One region of the Kitasatospora sp. MBT66 genome, then DNA from elsewhere that is predicted to be linked to it. Evidence: riboswitches for the same ligand, from Rfam matches in the RefSeq annotation. Region 1 holds a riboswitch; the other holds the start of a gene.
What was found. A riboswitch is a leader RNA that binds a small molecule or an ion and turns the genes downstream of it on or off. The one in region 1 is predicted to bind FMN.

Region 1 (7,446 bases):
GCTCTGGTCGAAGACCGCGTACTCGTTGGTGAGCTCGATCAGCTTGGCCTTCTGGTTCACCACCAGAACGGGCTCGGAGAAGAGGGTGCCGCCGCCACCGGTGACCGGTCCGACGCCCGCCTGCTTCTGCACCTGGCGCTGCACCTTGGCGGAGTCGCCGGCCGGAGCGGCCGGCTGCCCGGGGAAACCGGGAGTGTTCGTGTTCTGGGACATGGCGGGCAGGCTAGGCCCAAACCTCCCCGGCCAGCCAGATCATTCACCCGCCCCCGGCCCGCCCGGAGCGCCGCATTGTGCCCATGACCTGCGGATTCGACCACTGCGAGCGCCAGTTGACCACCCCCCGGCGGGCACCGGTGTGGCCGATGTCACACCCGGGACACCGGCGTCGGACCCGAGGGGGCCTCAACCGCCGGACCGGTCGGGCCCGGTGGGCGGCGGTCAGATCGCGGCACCGGGCGCAGGAGGCCGTGGGGGTGCGCCGCCGGGGCTCGAGGGAGCTCGGTGCTGTCGGGCCACCGACGGGGACCTGATCACCGCTGGTCCACGGCCGGCGACAGGCCTGCGGTGCGCGCGGCGGCGCCCGCCTGGACTGCGAAGAGGCGGTCCCGCGCTTGCTGGTCGAGCATGTGGAAGTGGCCGTGCGCCTCGAGGGTGACGAAGCCGTGAACCGTGGCCCAGGCCAGCATCAGGGCTTCCGCCGGGTCCGGCACCAGCGAGCTGCCGAGCCGGCCGCGCTCGGCCGTGTCGGCGACGAGTTCGGCCATGTGATCCATCGCCCGTTGACCGGCCGCCACGGTCGGCCCGTCCGGCGGGGCCGCGTACCCGGGTACGGGGGAGCCGAAGATGAGGGCGAAGCGCTCCGGATTCCGCTGCGCCCAGGTGCGGTAGGCAGTGCAGGTGGCACCGAAGCGGCCGTCCAGGTCGTCCGGCGGCACGGTCCCGCGGGTTGCCGTCAAGGCGTCCGACAGGCTGTCGTAGGAGTCGGCGACCAGGGCGGTGAGCAGCTCGTCCCGGTCGGCGAAGTAGCGGTACAGGGCGGGCGGGGTCATCCCCATGCTGCGGGCGATGTCGGTGAAGCGGAGGTTCGCGGCGCCGCGCTCGACGATCAGGGTCAGGGCCGCGCGCTTGATCTCCTCCACGGTGTCGGCGCGCAGCCGTTCGCGGCGGCTCAGCTGCCCGCTCTCGTCGGTCGACCCATCCGTCATCGCATCTCCATCCGCCCGCCGTACCAGTCACCGCGTTGACAATCCGTGCCCACCGAGGGGAACGTTACGCTTCATCATGTGCGTTATGAAGCGTAACGCATTGTCTGGGGGCGGAGCCCCTGACGACGCACGGAGGACCACATGTCCCAGGGACTGCGCGACGGCCGGCGGACAGCCGCCGGCGAGAGCGGGTCACACCGGCCCGGCCCCCTCGGCCGCATAGCCGGTTGGAGCTTCCGGAACCGGGGCCGCACGGTGCTGCTCTGGCTGCTCGCCGCCGGCGCGGCCTTCGGCCTCTCGGCCGGCCTCGGCGCCAAGTACAGCGCCGACTACAGCGCGCCCGGCTCGGACTCCAAGCAGGCCCAGCAGTTGCTGACACGGGACTTCCCCGGGCTGGGCGGTGAGTCGATCAGCCTGGTGCTGACCGCGGACGGCAGCGTGACCGACGCCGCCACCCGTGACCGGGTCAAGGACCTGCTCGCCCGGATGGCGGAGGTTCCGCACGTCAGCGGCATCGACGACCCGTACGGCCCGCGCGGCAAGGTGTCGGCGGACGGCCGCACCGCCCTCGGGCAGATCCACCTGGACGTCGCCGTCGCACCCGACATGCCGAAGGCGGACACTCGGCGGCTGCTCGACCTCGCCCGCCCCGTCGACGGCGGCCTGCGCGTCCACCTCGGCGGCATGACGGTCCAGCAGGCCGAGCAGGGCGCGATCGGCTCGGAGGCCATCGGCATCGCGGCTGCCGCCGTGATCCTGGTGATCACCTTCGGCTCGGTCGTGGCCGCCGGCCTGCCGATGCTCACCGCGCTCGGCGGGCTCGCGGTCAGCAGCACCCTGCTGCCGGTCCTCGCCGCGATCATGCCGGTCCCGGACTGGTCCACCTCGCTCGCCGCGATGCTGGGCATCGGCGTCGGCATCGACTACGCGCTGCTGCTGGTCACCCGGTTCCGCGAGTGGCGCGCCGAGGGGCTCGAACCCGAGGCCGCCACGGTCGCCGCGCTGGACACCGCGGGTCGCGCGGTCGTGGTCGCCGGAACGACCGTGGTGGTCAGCATGCTCGGGCTGTTCGCGATGGGTCTGTCGTTCATGCGCGGCGCCGCGGTCTCGGCGATCCTCTCCGTGTTCGTCGTGATCGCCGCGTCCACCACGCTCTTCCCCGCCCTGCTCGGCTACCTCGGCCGACACATCGAGCGCCTCCGACTGCCCCTGCCCCGGCGCCGCGCCACCCGGGGCGGGAACTCGGTGGGCGCCGGCTGGCTGCGCTGGAGCAGGCTCGTCGAGCGTTACCGCGTCCTCGGTGCCGTCACCGGCGTCGTCGTCCTGCTGGCGCTCGCGGCACCGTTCCTGGGCGTGCGCTTCGGCTTCCCGGACGCGGGCAACGACCCCGCCGGGCGCTCGAACCGGCTGGCGTACGACACGGTGGCCGCCGGCTTCGGACCCGGCAGCAACGGACCGCTGGTCCTGGTCGCCGAGTTGGCGCCGGGCACCCCCGCCGACGCGACAGCCGCGCTGCCCGCCGCGCTGAAGGCGGTGCCCGGCGTCACGGCGGTGACCCCTCCGGTGCCCGGCACCGACGGCCGTTCAGTTCTGCTCACCGTCGTCCCGGACAGCGGTCCGCAGTCCAGCGCCACCAAGTCCCTGGTCCGCGACCTCCGCGACCACGTCGTCCCGGGTGCGGTCGGCCCCGGCGTCCGGGTGCACGTCGGCGGGGCGACCGCGAGCGCGATCGACAGCACCGACAACATCTCCCGTCGCATCCCGCTGCTGGTCGGCGGCGTGGTCACGGTGTCGATGCTCCTGCTCCTGGTGGCCTTCCGCAGCCTCGCCGTCGCCCTCAAGGCCGCGGTGATGAACCTGCTCTCCGTCGGAGCCGCGTACGGCGTGGTCGCGCTCGCCCTCGAAGGCGGCACCGCCGGCCGATTGATCGGCATCGACAGCCCCACCCCGCTGCCGGCCTTCGTTCCGGTGCTGACCTTCGCCGTCCTGTTCGGCCTCTCGATGGACTACGAGGTCTTCCTGGTGAGCCGGATGCGTGAGGCCTGGCTCCGCAGCAACGACAACGCCGAGTCCATCGTCAGCGGACTGGCGGGCACCGCCCGGGTCATCACCGCCGCGGCGGCCATCATGGTCGCCGTGTTCGCGGCCTTCGTCCCGTCCCCCGACCTGCCGATCAAGGTCATCGGCGTCGGCATGGCCTCGGCCATCCTGATCGACGCCACGCTGGTCCGACTGCTGCTGGTACCGGCCGTGATGCACCTGCTCGGCCGCGGCAACTGGTGGCTGCCCACCTGGCTGGACCGCCGCCTCCCCCACCTCCACGTCGAAGGCCACACGGAGCACTACCTGCCGAAGCCCACCCCCGAGGCACCCCGCCCCGTGGCGGCGGTCCGGTAGCGGCAGCGGCGGACCGCGGGGCCGTGGGGCGCCCGCGGTCCGCCGTCACGAGACCGACGAGCATTGACTCCCGCCCTTGGTGGACGGGAGCGAACAACGAGTGGGGCCTGTCCGGGGTACAACCTCGGTTCACACCCACTCAGGATCCACCGCACGCCACCCACAGCATCGCCTCGCGGCAGCAGTTGCCTCTTCTGCTGCTTACCGGGCACAGACCCTGGTTGCGAGACCAGGATCGACCACCGCAATCCGCACAGGGCCGAGGTGTCCTGGACCGGGTTCCTGCGTTCCCTCCCCTCCCGAGCGCAGCCCGACCGGCAGCCGGCTGGTCATCGGCAATCACCGCACGAGTCCGGTCAGGGCGATCCGCAGGATTGTGCTCGGCACTGTCTCTTCGCCGTGGACGAAGGCCACGTCCCGGCTCGGTCAGCCGTCGGAGAGGCAGCTGCGGAGCTGAACTCACTCAGATCAGTTCTCTTCCGTCCCCGCCATCCCGCTCACCTCGGCGATGCCCTCCACCGTCGCACGGTCGCCCGCCCGCTCGCCTTCCACAGCGTCGAACCTGTCACGCAGTCGGCGCAGGCGGGTCGGGTCGGAGGCGACCTCCGGCGGTACGAGCGACATGGCCCCCTTGACCCACTCACCGTCACCGAGGTCGGCCACCACGTGGTCGGCGCGGTCCTCGTGCCCAGGTGCCATGGCACCGAGCAGGCCGAGGAGAACGAGCAGTTCGTGCTGCACGGCAGGTGTGAACAGCTCCCGCTCCTCGTCGTCCAGCTTCACCTCGATCCGGCCTCCGCCGAGCTCGGCATAGCCGTACAGAAGGTCCCTCAGAAGCTTGAACTGCGGCTCGGGCATCAGGAGCTGGAGCGACTCTAGGTAGAGCCTCAGTCGCAGCGCCGCCAACTCCGATGGGTTCGCATCGCCGTCCTCGTGCCTGCCGTCCGCCACCCGAACCCTCCCTGACGTGTCAGCCGACCGGCGTCACCGCCGCCACCGGCCCCCCGATGGTACGGGGGCCCTCGGTCCGTCGAACAGGCCGGCCATGACGGGCAGATCTTTAGCGGCAGTCACGACTCTCACGAACTCTACTGTGCTGCAGCTAAGTTACCGGCTCGGTGACGCATCCCGCGCCCGGCAGGCGGCGATCATGTCGCGGTACCAGGCGTACTGGGCCTGCGAACTGCTGACGGTGACCCAGTGTTTTCCTTGCGCACAAGCGTCCGTTTTCATCCCTCAGCCTTCATGGGCGCTCATCTGGCGTGGTCCAACGTGGTCCCAGGGCCGGTGCTTCGCGCCCACGTGGCACGGGGTCACGGAACGCATGCGGACAATCCGCGACACCGCCCTCGCCCGCGACGGCGAGGGCGTTGTCGCGGACGACCTGCGTTGCTGGAGGTGTTCGTCTCGGTGCGGGTCGCCCTCGGGAGAGCAAGCGGGAAGTCGATGTGACGGACCGTCCCCCAGCCACCGACTTGTTGCCTCCTTCGGGGCACACATCCACAACCCGGGGCACACGTGTCATGATCGGTCTGAGTGTTCGCGCGCTCCGGGGTCGGTGCAATTCCGAACCGGCGGTCAAAGTCCGCGACCCAGCCGAAGCCATCGGCTGGTTGACCTGGTGAAACTCCAGGACCGACGGTGAAAGTCCGGATGGAAGGCAGTGCGCGGCGACACCGTGTCCGGCCGGTAGTGGGCTTGCCGCCCCACCGTGCGGACCTGGTGCTCGCTTTCCCCGGAACGGCGTCTGTGCACGGGGGCGAGCTGCCGTTCGCCGTCCCTCCCCGCGCACTCGGCGCCGTCCATTGTGGAGGGCCGTGCGCGCAAGCATGTGTCTTTCCGGATGGCCGCGTTCTCTCGCAGACCAGTGAACCCTCCGGACCTCCCGGTCCAGGGTTTCCCGACCTCAGGAGAGAGCAGATGGCAACCACGCGTTTCCCACGAGCCGACCGCCTGCAGCAGGTTGAGCAAGCGATCGAGGCCTTCCGCCGTGGCGCTTTCGTGATCGTCTTCGACGACGAGTCCCGCGAGAACGAAGGCGACCTCATGGTGGCTGCCGAGTACACCCACGAGACCGCGCTGCGGTACATGCTCGACCACACCTCCGGCGTGGTCTGCGCGGCCGTGCCGGTCGAGCGGTGCGAGGAACTCGACCTGCCGCAGATGGCGGCGGAGAACTCCGGTCTGCACGGCACGGCCTTCACCGTCTCGGTGGACCTGATCGCCGGTGGAACCACCGGCATCCCGGTCGAGGAGCGGGCGCGCACCGTGCAGGCGCTGGCCGACCCGGCCGTCGCGCCGGGCGACTTCGCCCGGCCGGGCCACGTCTTCCCGGTGCGCGCCGCTCGCGGCGGCGTGCTGGAGCGCGACGGCCACACCGAGGCCGGGGTGGACCTGTCCCGCCTGGCGGGGCTCTCCGGTGTGACCGCCATGTGCGAGGTCGTCCGGCCGGACTGGCGCATGGCCCGCCTCCACGACCTGCAGCAACTCGCCGCGCGCGACGGGCTGGTGCTGATCTCGGTGGGCGACCTGGTGGCCTACCGGCTGGCCACCGAGCCCCCTGTCTGAGCGTCCCGACGTTCCTCGATCCGATCGAGGACGGAGGACGATCCCCGTGCGCAGTTCCCACCGGTCCGTCCGGCTCCGGCGGTACATCACGGCCGGCCGGGTCGGATCTCACGGGTTCTGCTGCCCGCGGTCGGGTACGGCGTGCGCCGGGGGGCGTTCGGCCAGTCGCTCCAGGAGTTCCCGCACGTCCGGGTGGCCGGCGTGGGGGGCCAGGTAGCGGCGGAAGCGGTTGGCGAGTCCGGGCAGGAAACCGCCGGTACGGTCGATGGCGCGGCGGATCGTGGCTGCGGCCTCGTCGATCCGTCCGGCGTCCAGCTGGGCCTCGACGGCCGGGCACAGTTGGACGGGGTCGTAGGGGCTCGGGGACCGGTCCGGGGCCGCTCGGTCGCCGAGCAGGGCACTGAAGCAGGACAGTGCGCGGGTGGGCTGCCCCAGACGCAGCCAGGTGTGGCCGCGGGAGAAGTCGAGGTAGTCCTCGTTGATGTTGCCGCTGGTGGGATCGGCTTCCGGGTCCCACTGCGGTGAGGCCGCGGCGAGGGCGTGTTCGGCGCGGTCCAGGGCGCGCAGGCCGGCGGTGCGTTGGGCGAGCCGGGCGGAGAGGACGGACTGACGGGCGTGCAGCTTGACGGCCAGACGTGGCGTGGGGCGGGGGACGATCGCGCGGGCGGCCCGGAGCAGGGAGAGCGCGTCGCGGGGGTCGCCGCGGCGCAGGTGGCGGTAGCAGAGCTGGGTGAGGTAGGCGACGGTGTGATGCGGTGCTCCGGCGGCAGAGGCCGCACGGATCGCCGCGAGGTTGTAGCGCTCGGTCCAGGCTTCGTCTCCCGCGACGTGACTGGTCCAAGTGCACAGGGTGGCGGTGCGGGCGCACAGCAGGAGCAGTCGGGTGCCGGTGGCGCGGTCGTATCCGTGGCTGGTCAGCAGATCGGTGATCAGCCGGTACTCGGTGCGGGCGGCGAGGTAGAGGGCGTGCTGGGGGACGGGGCTGCCGGTTTCGAGTCGTTCGAGGGCGAGAATGCGCTGCTCGGCCCAGACGAGTGCTTCGGGGGCGATGCGGGGACCGCCGCGTTCGGGCGGGCGGGCTCCACCTGCGAGGGCTGCGAGGACGCCGCGGATCTGGGCGGTGAGGCAGGAGCCGGTGGCGATCAGCGCGGCGCCGGGCTCTCCCGCCGCGGCCGCGGTGAGCCGGGAGACGGCGACGGCGCCCTGCGGGGACCACGGCTGCTGGAGGAGGTCGTGGTCCCCGGTGGCGGCCATGAGCCATTGCGGCCATCCCAGA
Region 2 (7,446 bases), on a different contig from region 1:
CCCTGCTGGACGAGCTGCGCGGTACGGGAGGACGAGGGGTCGCCGGTGGCGGCCTTCTGCTGGAGCTCGGTGAAGAGCTCCTCGAATGTCTTCGAAGCCATGATGGGACTCACCATACGGCGTGCGGGCGGACCGGCGGTAAACAGTTCCGGACCGTGGACAGTCCGGTGGACGTCCACGGTCCGGGTGGCGCTCCGGCCGATCGGCCGGAGACCGGCCCTCTAGAGGGCGCGCAGCGCGAGGGCGGTCGCGACGGCCGCGGTGACCGCCTCGTGGCCCTTGTCCTCGGTGGAGCCGGGCAGGCCGGCGCGGTCCACCGCCTGCTGCTCGTTGTCGCAGGTCAGTACGCCGAAGCCGACCGGGACGCCGGTGTCCACGGAGACCTGGGTGAGGCCCGCGGTGGCGGCCTGGCAGACGTAGTCGAAGTGCGGGGTGCCGCCGCGGACGACCACGCCGAGGGCGACCACGGCGTCGTAGCCGCGCTCGGCGAGGCGCTTGGCGGCCACCGGCAGCTCGAAGGTGCCGGGGACGCGCAGGACGGTCGGCTCGGCGACGCCCAGTTCCTTGAGGGCGCGGTGGGCACCGTCGAGCAGGCCGTTCATCACCTGCTCGTGCCACTGGGCGGCGATCACGGCGACCTTGAGGTCGGCGGCGTTGTCGATGGTCAGCTCGGGGGCTCCGTGGCCGCTCATGTGCGGTGCCTTTCGGTGGTTCGGGTTGCTGGTTGCGGGTTGCGGATCAGTACGGGGGTGCGGGTGCGGGTCGGTGCAGGGGGCGGTGCGGCCGGGTCAGCCGTCGAGGCCGGGCAGGTCGTGGCCCATCCGGTCGCGCTTGGTCCGCAGGTAGCGCGCGTTGTGCTCGCCGGCCGGGATCTCCACCGGCTCGCGGCCCTTGACCTTGAGCCCGTGCTCGGTGAGCGCGGTGAGCTTGTCCGGGTTGTTGGTCAGCAGCGTCAGCGAGCGGACGCCGAGGTCGCCGAGCATCTGGGCGCCGATGCTGTAGTCCCGGGCGTCCGCGGGCAGGCCCAGGTCGAGGTTGGCGTCGACGGTGTCCCGGCCGCGCTCCTGGAGCTCGTAGGCGCGCAGCTTGTGCGCCAGGCCGATGCCCCGGCCCTCGTGGCCGCGCAGGTAGAGCACCACGCCGCGGCCGGCCTCGGCGACCCGGCGCAGCGAGGCCTGCAGCTGGGGGCCGCAGTCGCAGCGCAGCGAGCCGAGCACGTCGCCGGTCAGGCACTCGGAGTGGACCCGGACCAGGACGTCCTCGCCGTCGGGGAGCCGGCCGTCCTCGGCGAGTCCGCCGGCGACCAGCGCGATGTGCTCGACGCCGTCGAGGGTGCCCCGGTAGCCGACGGCGGTGAACTCGCCGAACGCGGTCGGCAGGGAGGTGACGGCGGCCCGGTCGACGTGCAGCTCGGTGCGGCGGCGGTAGGCGATGAGGTCCTCGATCGAGATGATCGCCAGGTTGTGCTCGCGGGCGAAGGCCACCAGTTCGGGCAGCCGGGCCATGGTGCCGTCGTCGTTGACCACCTCGGCGATCGCGCCAGCCGGCGGCAGGCCGGCCAGCCGGGCCAGGTCGACCGCGGCCTCGGTGTGGCCGGGGCGGACCAGCACGCCGCCCTCGACGGCGCGCAGCGGGAAGACGTGCCCCGGCCGGGCGAGGTCGGCGGGGCCGGTGCCGGGCGAGGCGAGCAGGCGCACGGTGCGGGCCCGGTCGGCGGCCGAGATGCCGGTGTCGACGCCGTCCCTGGCGTCCACCGAGACGGCGTAGGCGGTGCCCTTGCGGTCCTCGTTGACCTGGGTCATCGGCGGGAGCTTGAGGCGGTCCAGTTCGGCGCCGGTCATCGGGGCGCAGATCACGCCGGAGCTGTAGCGGACGGTGAAGGCCATCAGCTCGGGGGTGGCGGCGGAGGCGGCGAAGACGATGTCGCCCTCGTTCTCGCGGTCCTCGTCGTCGACGACGATCACGGCGCGGCCGAGCGCGATGTCGGCGACGGCCCGCTCGACCGGGTCGAGGACGAACTCGGCGGCGCTGTCCCCGGCCGGGGTCGCGGTGGGGTGCTCTGCCGGACGCGTGGTGGGGTTCTCGGTCATGCGGAGGCTCCCTGGAGGGCGGGGTCGGTCACGGGGTGTGCGGTGCGGCCGCGGAGCCACCAGGCGCGCAGGCCGAGCAGGACCAGGACGAAGTACACGGAGTAGGTGAAGCCGGAGAAGACCAGCCCGTTGTTGAAGGCGAGCGGCACGCCGACCAGGTCGACGGCGATCCAGGCGAACCAGAACTCGACCCAGCCGCGGGCCTGGGCGACCATCGCGGCCAGGGTGCCGACGAAGATGTAGGCGTCCGGCCAGGCGTCCCAGGACAGTTGCGGGACGGCGGTGAAGAGCGTGCCGACCGCCAGGGTGCCGAGCGCGGTGCCGCCGATCAGCGCGGCGCGCTCACGGCCGGTGGCGAAGCGCACGGCGACGTCGCCGTCGCCCCGCCTGCCGCGCTGCCACCGGGTCCAGCCCCACACGGCGGCCGTGATCACGACTATCTGCTTGCCGACGCCGCCGCTGAGGTGGGCGCTCCAGTAGGCGCCGACCAGGACCAGGCCGGAGAGCAACTGGACCGGCCAGGTCAGCCGGGAGCGCTGCCAGCCGAGGGCGAGCGCGGCGAGGCCGAACAGGTTGCCGATGATGTCGGAGCGGTAGACGTCCTGGCCGAGCAGGTGGACGGTGCCGTTGAGCCAGTTCACCGTTCCTCCCCCGGGGTGGTGTCGGTCGCGTCCGGCACGTTCGCCCCGGGCAGCGGCGGGAGGGTGCGGGCCTCCAGCAGCCGCTCCACGTACTTGGCGAGGACGTCGACCTCCAGGTTGACGCTGTCGCCGACGGCCCTGGTGCCGAGGGTGGTCAGCGCGAGGGTGGCCGGGATGAGGCTGACGGTGAAGCTGTCGCGGGCGGCCTCGACCACGGTGAGGCTGACGCCGTCGACGGTGATCGAGCCCTTCTCGACCAGGTAGCGCGAGACGGAGTCGGGCAGCGAGAACCGCAGCACCTCCCAGCGGAGTTCGCCGGCCGCGTCGCGCTCCCCCGGTTCGCGGCCCAACAGCCGCCCGGTGGCGTCGACATGACCCTGCACCAGATGTCCGCCGAGCCGGGCGCCGAGCGCCATGGCGCGCTCCAGGTTGACCCGTCCGCCGGGCTTCAACTCGCCCAGGCTGGAACGGTGCAGTGTCTCGGCCATCACGTCGGCGCTGAACTCGCCGGTGCCCGCCGCGAGTTCCTCGGGGCTGTCGACGACGGTCAGGCAGACGCCGTTGACCGCGATGGAGTCCCCGTGCCGCGCGCCCTCGCAGACCACCGGGCCGCGCAGACGGATTCGCGAGGAGTCGCCGATCTCCTCGATCGACACGACCTCGCCGAGCTCTTCGATGATGCCGGTGAACACCCGGGTTCTCCTCGCGCTTGGGGCGCGGACTCCGGGGTGCGGCACGGGAGAAGGACGCGGACAGGCGCGGGCAAGGGGTACACGGGCGCCGGACGGCAACGGGACCCGTCACCGGGCTGCCGCCGAACCGGGCGCCGGAACGAGGGGGGACCCCGTCCGTCGCCGCACACCGCCTCCCGAGGTCCACCGGGGGACCACGGGCCCTGCTCACTCGTCCGCCGCGCACACCTCCCATCCGGACTTTAACCGTCGGTCCAGGAATTTCACCTGGTCAACCGGCCGCTGGCTGCGGACGGGTCGCGGACTGTAACCGCCGGTTCGGATTTTCACCGACCCCGGAGTGCGCTGAACGTCACTGCTGATTCTGCCGTCATTCTGCCATGATCCGCGCGGAGCCAGGGAGAGGTGTCCACTGTGGCCTCTTTCACTCGGCGCCGGGGAATGGACGACGCGGGTCGCCGGAGGGGGTTCGCCGCCCGCGCGGGGCCTCCGGCGGCGCGCCCGCGCGGGGCGTCCGGTGGCGGTCCGGGGTGCGGCGGGCGCAGGCTGGTGGTACCGGGGCGGCGGCACGCGCCGTCGCGGGCGACCGCAGGAGGTGCGGGAGCTATGGCCAAGTTCATGGACGTCCACCACGGGATGGCCGGCATCACCGAGGAAGAGTTGCGGATGGCGCACCAGGCCGACCTGGCGATCCAGGCCGACGAGGGCGTGACCTTCGAGCAGGCCTGGGCCGATCCGGAGTCGGGCCACGTCTACTGCCTGTCCGAGGCTCCGTCGAAGGAGGCCGTGCAGCGGATCCACGAGCGCACCGGGCATCCGGCGGCCGAGGTGCACCCGGTTCCGCTGATCGTCTGAGCACGACCCGGCGGCGGGCCCCGGCGGATCAGGGCACGGGGACCGGCGTGAAGTGGGTGACCTCCGGCGGGTGGGCCAGGTACCGCAGTTCGCCCTCCGACCAGACCGGTCGGATCCGCCACATCGGCCCCGCGTAGCCGAGCAGCGCCGCCTCGTCGCGCCAGCGGCTGACCACGAGCACCCGGTGCCCGCCCTCGGTGACGGAGCGCAACAGCTCGCCGCCGAGGCAGCCCTCGGTGCGCCCGAGTTGTGGGAGCACCTTGCTGGTCAGCACCTCGCAGAACTCCTCGATGTGCCCGGCCATGACCTGCCCGGCCCAGATTCTGATGATCACGGCGACCACCTGCCCCGAAAGCGTCCTGGCCCCATTATCGACGCGAAAGCGCTGGTGGCGAGGGGTTCGGGCAGGATTTCCCGACGGTGACGGGCCGCGTCGGCACGGGCTCGGTTACGTTGATCGGTATGACCAGCACACCGGAATCCGTTGTTCCGTCAACACCCGGGCCGGACCGGCCCTCCGGCCTGTTCGAGGCGCTCGCCGCCACCTCCGTGCGTGACGCGGCCGGGCTGCGGGAGGTCTACGAGCAGCCCGGGGACCACGCGCGCCGCAAGCAGGTGGACCGCATCCACGAGGTCGCCCGGCAGCTGATCGCCTGCTCCTCGCTGGTCCTCCTGGCCAGCACGGACGCCGAGGGACGCTGCGACGTGTCGCCGCGCGGCGGACCGGCCGGACTCGTGTCCGTGCTGGACGAGTTCACCCTGGCGATCCCGGACGCGACCGGCAACAAGCGGCTGGACACCCTCCACAACATCGTCGGGACCGGCCGGATCGGGCTGCTGTTCGTCGTGCCGGGCCGGGACACCACGCTGCGGGTCAACGGGCGGGCCTGCGTCTCCACCGATCCCCGGCTGCTGGAGCAGCTGACGGCGGTCGGCAAGCCGCCGCGCAGCGCGATCGTGGTCGCGGTCGAGGAGGTGTTCGCGCACTGCCCGAAGGCGTTCCTGCGCGCCTCGGCGTGGAAGCCGGAGAACTGGCTCGCCGAGGACGCCCAGCCGAGTTCGGCCGAGGTCACGCTCTCGCACCTGGCGGACCCGTCGCTGACCGTCGAGGCGATCGAGCAGAACGAGCGGGAGGCCCTGCTCTACCGCTACGAGTAACGGCGGGAGCGTGGGCGGGAACGACGGTGCGGGGCCGGGCCGGGGCTGCTCGTGCCGCCCCGTCCGGCCCCGCACGACCGCCGGGGTCAGGCCGCGGCCCCGGACTTGGCGACGTCCACCACGCTCGCGCCGTTCGCCGCCCGCTGGACGGCCTCGACGCCCTTGTGGGCGGCGTCCTTGCTCGCGTAGCCCTGGCCGGTGGCGACGATCTCGCCGTTGCCCGCCTTGAGCCGGAACCGGAACTTGCCGCCGGCGTCCTCGTACACCTCGAACTTGCCCGCCATCCGGGCCACCTCCTCGTCGACGGGACGCGCCGCGCGCCCCACCTGCACGGTGCGCCCGGGCGCCGTCGGCCCGCACCCGCTCGGGGTCCGGACGGGTGACCCCGGCCGGAGCGGGTGCCGGGGCGGCCCGGGGCCGGTTGAATGGACGGATGGACTGCGTCTTCTGCGCGGTGGTCGCCGGCACGGAGCCCGCGCACCGGGTGCTGGACGACGAGGTGGCGGTGGCCTTCCTGGACCGCCGGCCGCTCTTCCCCGGCCATGTGCTGGTGGTCCCCCGCGACCACCGCCCCACCCTCACGGACCTGCCGCCGGCGGACGTGGGCCCGTTCTTCCTGCGGGTGCGGCGGGTGGCGGCCGCGGTGGAACTCGGACTGGGGGCGGCGGGGAGCTTCGTCGCGGCGAACAACCGGGTCAGCCAGTCGGTGCCGCACCTCCACGTCCATGTGGTGCCGCGCAACCCGAAGGACGGGCTGCGCGGCTTCTTCTGGCCGCGCCGGGCGTACTCCGACGAGGCGGACGCGGCGCTGGTCGCCGAGCGGCTGCGCGCCGCGCTCGCCCCCTGAAGCCGTTGCCGCCGGAGCCGCCCGGCCTCAGGTCCGGCCCTCCGGCTCAGCCGACCCGGACGTTGTCGACCACCCAGTACCAGTTGTTGCTGCCGGTGTACCGGAAGCGCAGCCGCAGCCGGCTCGCGCCCGCCGGGACGGCCAGGTCCAGCCGCTGGCGGCCGTTGGTGTCGGCGGTGTAGCTCTTCACCTCGACCGGCGTGCCGCCGTCCCAGACCGCGAGCACCCGGGCGGTCTGCACGCCCTCCGGCCGGTAGAAGGTGTTGAAGGTGACCGGGACGCTGCTCCGGCCCGCCACCGGGTACTCCGGGCTGACCAGGGTGGAGTCGTAGTTCCCCTGGAAGGTCTTGTCGGCCCACTCGTCGGAGTCGGCGACGGCGAAGACGTTGCGGGAGCGGACGTTGAGCTCGCGGTTCTGGTCGCGCTGGGCCTTGGTCCAGAACTCGTCGGTGGTGAACGACCAGCCGCGCCACTCGGTGACGCCGCCGGTGCCCATCGCCGAGTTGTCGACGGACCAGCCGGCCGGCGCGGTGCGGGTGAAGCCGAGGACGCCGGCCGGGATGCCGGTCTCGTCGACCCGGCCGGTGAGCTGCGGGCGCAGCGCGTCGAAGTCGTCCGGGACCAGGGCCGGGATCGGGGTGCCGTCGAGGCCCCAGGCGGGGTCGGCGGTGATGCCGAGGTGCGCCAGGGCGGTGGGCGCGATGTCGACCATCCGCACGTCGTAACGGACCGAACCGGCCGGGAACGCCGAGCCGTTGGCGATCACGAAGGTCTGCCGCTCCTCCCAGGTGGAGCCGCCGTGGCCGCCGGTGGGGGTGTGGCCGTGGTCGGCGGTGATCATCACCAGCCAGTCCTCCTGGGCGTAGCCGGCCCGGCCGCGGACGGCGGTGAGGATCTGGCCGACCTGGGTGTCCACGCCCCGGATCGCGTCCAGGTAGGCCTGGCTGGCGGAGCCGCTGCTGTGGCCGGCGTGGTCGACGTTGTCGAGCTGGACGAAGACCGCGTCGGGGTTGCCGTCGCGCAGCCGGGCGACGGCGCGGGAGGTGGTGCCGGTGTCGTACTCGGCGGACGGGGTGGCGACCCGGGTGTCGACCCGGCCGGAGTAGATGGTGTCGGCGATCGGCGCCCAGGACGCCACCACGTAGGTGGAGAGCGCCGGGTTC

Region 2: it holds a riboswitch for FMN, as region 1 does, so the genes downstream of both, BI06_RS29515 (riboflavin synthase) here and ribB (3,4-dihydroxy-2-butanone-4-phosphate synthase) in region 1, are expected to answer to the same signal.

What each region holds. Positions count from the first base shown of each region.
Region 1 is NZ_JAIY01000014.1:104,223-111,668, reverse strand. It holds gene BI06_RS34990 (LURP-one-related/scramblase family protein) at 1-213, opposite strand, end outside; gene BI06_RS34985 (TetR/AcrR family transcriptional regulator) at 531-1,205, opposite strand; gene BI06_RS34980 (MMPL family transporter) at 1,347-3,602, shown strand; gene BI06_RS34975 (hypothetical protein) at 4,071-4,553, opposite strand; FMN riboswitch at 5,143-5,273, shown strand; gene ribB (3,4-dihydroxy-2-butanone-4-phosphate synthase) at 5,523-6,170, shown strand; gene BI06_RS34965 (hypothetical protein) at 6,279-7,446, opposite strand, start outside.
Region 2 is NZ_JAIY01000010.1:1,109,639-1,117,084, forward strand. It holds gene BI06_RS29495 (phosphoribosyl-ATP diphosphatase) at 1-101, opposite strand, end outside; gene ribH (6,7-dimethyl-8-ribityllumazine synthase) at 222-692, opposite strand; gene BI06_RS29505 (bifunctional 3,4-dihydroxy-2-butanone-4-phosphate synthase/GTP cyclohydrolase II) at 789-2,090, opposite strand; gene BI06_RS29510 (nicotinamide mononucleotide transporter family protein) at 2,087-2,731, opposite strand; gene BI06_RS29515 (riboflavin synthase) at 2,728-3,423, opposite strand; FMN riboswitch at 3,643-3,770, opposite strand; gene BI06_RS29520 (SCO4226 family nickel-binding protein) at 4,030-4,278, shown strand; gene BI06_RS29525 (antibiotic biosynthesis monooxygenase) at 4,307-4,612, opposite strand; gene BI06_RS29530 (MSMEG_1061 family FMN-dependent PPOX-type flavoprotein) at 4,741-5,436, shown strand; gene BI06_RS29535 (DUF1508 domain-containing protein) at 5,523-5,720, opposite strand; gene BI06_RS29540 (HIT family protein) at 5,870-6,283, shown strand; gene BI06_RS29545 (alkaline phosphatase family protein) at 6,330-7,446, opposite strand, start outside.